2 regions of the Lactobacillus sp. UMNPBX6 genome follow, and region 1 is predicted to be linked to the other one. Evidence: predicted binding sites of a transcription regulator. Region 1 holds the regulator's gene; the other holds the start of a gene.
What was found. Region 1 encodes NrdR, which represses ribonucleotide reductase genes. Its sites were predicted from a motif close to ACACNATATATNGTGT; they were not measured.
Positions count from the first base shown of each region.

Region 2: the regulator NrdR is predicted to act here: its motif matches at 1,255-1,270, upstream of CP357_RS09060 (deoxynucleoside kinase).

Region 1 covers NZ_PCZD01000047.1:7,100-10,633, forward strand. Annotated here, with positions in the region: gene dnaI (primosomal protein DnaI) at 1-26, opposite strand, end outside; gene CP357_RS07755 (replication initiation and membrane attachment family protein) at 58-1,389, opposite strand; gene nrdR (transcriptional regulator NrdR) at 1,392-1,859, opposite strand; gene coaE (dephospho-CoA kinase) at 1,862-2,464, opposite strand; gene mutM (DNA-formamidopyrimidine glycosylase) at 2,461-3,291, opposite strand; gene polA (DNA polymerase I) at 3,300-3,534, opposite strand, start outside.
Region 2 covers NZ_PCZD01000071.1:3,816-7,349, forward strand. Annotated here, with positions in the region: gene CP357_RS09055 (deoxynucleoside kinase) at 1-540, opposite strand, end outside; gene CP357_RS09060 (deoxynucleoside kinase) at 565-1,212, opposite strand; gene nagB (glucosamine-6-phosphate deaminase) at 1,501-2,220, opposite strand; gene CP357_RS09070 (aldo/keto reductase) at 2,338-3,165, shown strand; gene CP357_RS09075 (ECF transporter S component) at 3,272-3,534, shown strand, end outside.

The DNA.
Region 1 (3,534 bases):
TTAATTACATTGCCAATTGGCTCCATTTTTTCACCTACTTCCAATTATCTTTGAATCCTATTTATTATTTAAATCTTTAAATAAATTCTTCAATTGCTCGGTAGAAATGCCAGCATCCCTATCAGCCTTTTTCTTACTCCAATCAGTGCCTTTTTCGACTCGCTTTTGATAAGTTCGAACAGATTTTTTCTTACCAAAGCTATTGCGCCGCTTTTTCACATATTGCAAAGCCTGTACGGCTGTAGCCACGCCATGTTGCAGCCAGTCATTGGCAATCTTATAAGCCAAATTAGAACTAACTACTGTGTCATAAGTAAGACATGTATAGGTCAAAATGTTGATTAAGTCTTCAGGCAACCCATACTGGGTGTGCAAATTATTAATAATCTGCTTCTCATTGGCACTAGTTATACCGCCTTTTTGCGTTTTTATTTTATACAAAAATTCAGCGGGTGAACTCTCATTAGCTGCTTTTAACAGCTTTTTATCATGGTCATCCATATCTTTAATCACAGCTAATGCCTTTTTTTGCCCTTCATTTAACTGCTTTTGTACATTTTCTCTAGTATTAGCCCTCTTATAATTTTCCGCTAAAGTATTGCTAATGTCATGCATATTTAAGCTATATGAGCCATGAAGACATGGCAAGCTTTCATCTACAAATTCTTTTTCTGATAAGCCATACGTTTGGATTAAACCACGAATTTGATCTTTATTAAGGTCAATTTCACTAGCTGGAATTTGATAGCGATTATACTCCTGCTTGATAAAATCCCAATCAATACTATCGTGATCATTCACCTTGGCAGTTTCAACTTCATGAATCTTATTTTCTTGTGCGGCTTGAACCACATCACTAGACGGAGTGATTGCTTCATCCCCAGGTAAACGAAAAACATCAAAAAAGTTTGCTGACACGTCTTTAGCATTTTTTATAGGTTTTTCCCTTAATTTTGCTTCTTGAGCAAAAGCATGACTTAAATCATGAAAGGTTGATACACCAACCTTTTCTTTTAATAAACTAGCTAAAAGTGGCGTCGCAAAAAATTTGTCTGCAGCTGGAACTTGCAGCAATTTAAAAACTAAAACATTATTGAATACATTATCAGACAAAAGTGTTTGGATTAATCCTACAGCCTCTAATTTATGCAATGAATCAAATAATTGTTTCAAACTGCAGTCCAATTGCTCTTGCAATGAATATATCCCCTTCGAGTCGGAAATTATGCCATACGGATCATAATTTTGAATCAAAGTCTGATATAGCGCTACTGCTACTGCACCTACTAACGGTTGATATAATTTGATTAAAACTTTTTCATCTTCGGGAAAAAGCTTCACACGATTGGCTACATAATAAAGATGTTTGGGATCAGACGTCTCAAACATGACTAATTGCCCTTACCTTTCTTAGCCATCATGTCTTCCATAGTCTTCATGAAACTAGACATATCTTTAAATTCACGATAAATAGATGCAAAACGAATGTAAGCCACATCATCAAGATCAGCCAATTTATCCATAACGTATTGACCAATCTTCTTAGATGAAATTTCACTAATGCCTTGCTTTCTTACTTTATTTTCAACATGATCAACCAATTGCTCAAATTGCTCACTGCTAATTGGTCGTTTCTGTCCTGCAGCCATTACACCATGCAAGATTTTCTTGCGATTAAATGGTTCACGCGTACCGTCATTTTTAATTACAAGTAACGGAGCTGTTTCTACTCTTTCAAAAGTTGTAAAACGAAAACCACAATTTTCACACTCTCTGCGTCGTCTGATTGCACGGTTTTCATCACTAGGACGTGAATCAATAACGCGGGAGGCATTTTGATGACAATTTGGACATTCCATAGCTATCCCTCTTCTTTGATCTTAATTAATATCTGTTCTAGTTTATTTTCTAATTCTTTTATTGTACCAGTATTTGCCACTACAAAATCGGCCATTTTTTCTTTTTCAGCTAATGGCATCTGACTATTAATCCGCATTCTTGCTTCCTCGTCAGATAGATTATTACGCTTTTTTAAACGTTCAATCTGTAATTGCTCAGGAAGGGTAATCACTAAAACTCCATTAGCTACATGTTTTTTATCCAATCCCGCTTCAAAATACACTGGTGCATCTAAAATAACAAGAGCAAAATTCTGATATTCTTTTATCTTTGCTACTGTTTTATCGAAAATTAACGGATGCGTCAACTGATTTAATTCAGACAAGGCTCTTTTATTACTAAAAACTAATTGCCCTAATTTTTTACGATTTATTGTTTGGTCTGAATTTAAATATTCTACCCCAAAATGATCTTTAATCACTTGCCAAGATGCATTGCCGGGTTTCATCAGTTCGTGGGCAATTTGATCACAGTCAATAATCGGAATGTTTTTATTTTTAAAAAAATCATCAGCAGTACTTTTACCGGTGGCAATTCCACCTGTTAATGCTAAGACATAACTCATTTATAAATCACCTGACAATGAGGACAAAAAGTGGTTCCCCGACCATTAACCTTAATTTTTTCAAATTTAGTACCACAAACTGTGCAGGGCTCACCTACATGACCGTAAACTTGCAATTTACTTTGAAAGCCTCCAACTTGTCCATTCGCATTCAAAAAGGAATGAACTGTAGTACCTTGCAGCTTAATTGCTTCGGCAATAATTTTATTAATCTGATCATGTAATTCAGATACTTTTTCCACAGGAATTTTATTGGCCTGACTTAAAGGATGAATCTTGGTTCGCCAAAGAACCTCATCAACATAAATATTACCTAGACCAGCTACTACTGATTGATCAAGCAAAGTGTTTTTGATATTTTTCTTCTTACGCTTTAAGCCATTGATTAAATATTCTGAAGTAAATTTAGAACTATTTGGTTCTACTCCAAGCTTACCAATCCCTGTAGTTTGTCTTTCGGTGCCAGTTAAAATTAGCTGCATCCGCCCAAATTTGCGCACATCATTATACCGCAACGCTGTTCCATCAGTAAAAACAAATTCAACGTGATCGTGTTTATCCTTAGGCGCATCAGACGCAGTTAAATGATACTTTCCTTCCATTCGCAAATGAGAAACAATCGTTAAATTATCACTCAAGCGAATAAGCAAATACTTGGCGTAGCGATCAATATCGATAATCTTTTTACCAGGCAATTCAGATAAAAATTTTTCATGATCAGTCGCCACAATTTTTGGATACCACAAAATCACTTTTTTAATAGTTTTTCCCTTAACTAAAGGAAGCAGCGTTCTTCGAACTGTTTCAACTTCAGGCATTTCAGGCATTTTATCACCTACTTTGCATCATACCAATTGTGTCCCCAGCCAGAATCAGCAATTAGTGGCACATCAAGCTTAACAGCTGATTGCATTACTTTAGGCACAATCTTTTTAATTGTTTCTAGCTCATCTTTTGGTACATCAAAAATCAATTCATCGTGTACCTGCACTACCATTTTAGTCTTCAAATGTAGTTCATCTAACTTCTCTTGCATGTTAATCATTGCAATTTTAATAATATCAGCAGCT
Region 2 (3,534 bases), on a different contig from region 1:
CTTTGGTGAGTAATCGTAATTCTCATACCAAGGCTTGTAATAGCGAAGCAGACGCTTATAGTAGTCTTCTAGAGTTGAGTCATAACTCAATTGTTCATATGGACGACCACGCTTTTTAATCCGTTTAATCATGGTGTCATATGAAACATTAATATGAACAAGCAAATCTGGATTCTTCTTAGGCATTCTTTCAAGCTCGTTCATCATATTGTGCAGAAGTTCATAGTAAGTATCCACTTCTTCTGAGGTTGCACGACCAATGTCAGCGTTCATTTGGAAGAAGAGCGCATCTTCGTAGATAGAACGATCGAGTACATTATTATCTTCAGTAAGAGCATCTTTAATGCTGTGAAAACGCGTGTTTAAGAAGTATACCTGCAATAAGAAAGCATATTTCTTAGGATCAGCATAAAAGAGTGGCAGAACTGGATTGTCGTCAACACTTTCATAAAATGGCTTAGTACCTAAATATTTGGATAAAATACCTGTTAAACTGGATTTCCCGGCTCCAATTGGCCCGCTTAAAACAATAACTGTCATCACGTTCCTTCTTTTTATTCAGTCTTATAAGTTACCGATTTCGTGCAACTTCTCATCAATTTCCTTCAATACTTCTCTTTGGGCATCCATGCTAGAAACAAAATCAAGTTTGTCACCATTAATAGCCATCTTAGGAGAAGCATCATATTGTTCATACCAAGGCTCATAGTATCTGAGCAATCTAGCGTAGTAATCCTTCAAGCCTGGATCTGTGCTGATTTGTTCAAATGAACGACCACGCTTTTTAATGCGCTTAAGCATGGTATCAAGTGAAACATGGATGTAGATAAGCAAATCAGGCTTCTTGCTTGGGTTGCCTGGCGTATCTTCCATCATGTTTTCAAGCAAGTCATCATAGATCTTAAATTCTGTAGGATCTGCGACCTTGCTGTCAGCGTTCATCTTGAAGAAAAGCGCATCTTCATAGATAGAACGATCGGATACGCTGTTCTTATCTTGAATAGCTTGATTGATTTGAGCTAAACGGTGGTTAAGCAAATAAGTGTTAAGTAAAAAAGTATAACGCTTCATATCCTTATAATAAAGCGGCAAAACAGGGTTATTATCAACGCCTTCGTAAAATGCTTGTGTACCTAAGTGCTCTGCTAAAATACTGGTTAAACTGGATTTCCCGGCTCCAATTGGCCCGCTTAAAACAATAACTTGAATCACATTCTTTCTTAAATACCAGATATTGGACAATTAATAAGTTTAATACAAGATATTGTGGCACACAAGCTCTTTTTTAATTCTGTTTCACACGAAAAAGTCAAGGGTAGAAATGAAAAATCGGATAGGAATGAAACATAATTCAATTAGAGCAGAGAAATTATAAAAAATGAATTATACTTCAATATTTAGAGCAAAAATGCGATTTAGTGAAGTATAATTCACAAAAATAGCTAGGTCTTCTACGATTGTAGAAAGCCTAGCTTTTCATTTTTAGGGATAAATTGTTATTTAGTTCTTGTATTTGTTATTTAGTTCTTGAGCTGCAGCCTTATCAACGATGATAGTTACATCAGGATGTTTTTGCAAAATTGATGCAGGAACTTGTTCAGTAACTGGTCCTTCGATCATTTCTTTGATTGCTTGTGCTTTCTTTTCACCGAAGGCCATTAATACTACTTTTTTGGCTTGCATAATGTTGGCATTACCCATACAAATTGCACTCTTAGGTACTTCATCTTCGTTGTCGAAGAAACGTGAGTTAGCTTTGATTGTATTTTCAGTCAACTTAACTTCATGAGTACCAATGTCAAATGGAGTGCCAGGTTCATTAAAGGCAATGTGACCGTTACGGCCGATACCTAATAGTTGCACGTCAATTGGATTATCTTTGATAATTTGATCGTATTCTTTGCAAGTAGCAGCAACATCTTTAGTCATGCCGTCTGGAACGTAAGATTTCTTGAAAGGCTTTTTGTCGAATAAGTGCTTGCGCATGAAGTAGTGGTAACTTTGAGGATTATCAGGTGTTAAGCCAACATATTCATCAAGGTTAATGCTAATTAAGTTTGAACAGTTAAGATCACTGTTAGTAAAGTTTTGATAAAGAGTTTCAGGGGTAGAACCGGTAGCTAAACCTAAAACTTTAGCACCATTTTTGATTTCATTTTCAAAAATCTCGAATGCTTTTGCTCCACCTTGAATTTTGTTTTCAGTAACAATAATTTTCATTTTAAAACCCTCCTTTACTGGTCTAGTCCATTATAAAATGGAATAGACCATTTTGTCAATTGGTAAAATGAAAATCACAGAACTATGTTAAAATTTGAGTAAAGGAAGTGAATACGGATGGATTTTGAAAAGTTAACAGGCTTAGGTATAGGTACTTGGGGGATTGGTGAAGATCCCAAAAATAAAAAAGATGAAATTGCGGCCATTCGCTATGGTTTAGATAATGGCTTGAACATTATCGATACAGCAGAAATGTATGGTGATGACAAAAGTGAAGAGCTGATAGGCGAGGCAATTAAAGATTACGATCGTGATAAATTGTTTTTAATTTCAAAATTCTATCCCTATCATGCGACTCCTGAGCTAGAGAGAAAGAGTCTGGAAGCTAGCTTAGAGAGATTAGGTACTGATTATTTAGATTTATATTTATTGCATTGGCGCGGTAATCATCGTTTATCAGACACGATTCGCGGTTTGCAAGCTTTGCAAAAAGAAGGATTAATTCGTCACTGGGGCGTTTCTAACTTTGATACGTCTGATATGAAAGAATTATTTAGTGTGCCTGGTGGAACAGAATGTTTTGCTAACGAAGATCTCTATAATATTAAGGAACGAGGCACAGAGTTTGATTTGCAAGACTGGCAAACAGAGCATGGCGTCAGCTTTATTGGTTATTCTCCGTTTAATTCTGGAGCAGGAGACACGATTAGAATTACGCAGAATTTGAAGATCGTGGCTCGCGATCATGGTGTAACACCGCATCAAATTATGCTTGCTTGGACTTTGCGCAATGGCAATGTGTTGGCCATTCCAAAAAGCAGCAGTATTAAACACATGAAGGAAAATATTGCTGCTCAAGAAATAAAGTTAACTGATGACGAGTTAAGGTTAATTAATAGTGATTTTCCAATTCCAACGGAGAAAACTCCTTTAGCGGTAATTTAAGTAAAAAATAAAAGACTTGTTTCATGTGAAACAGGCCTTTTTTGCTGAGAAAAAATTCTGACTATGGTTTAATTAGTAGTATCTTTTTAATGAATTGGGGATAAAAATGAGACGAGAAGAAACGAGACGCATGACCATTACTGCAGTTTTTGCAGCTATTTTGATCATGCAAACTTTCGTACCGAATATTGGTTATGTGCGAATCATTCCGGCCTTGCCTGCAATTACCACGATTCCGATGACAATTGCGATTTATGGTACTTTGATGGGTCCTAAGGCAGGTTTAGGATTTGGATTATTTTGGGGAATTACCAGATTAATCATTGCATATACGCAACCTGGAGATATGGTCAGCTTGATGCTGTTCCA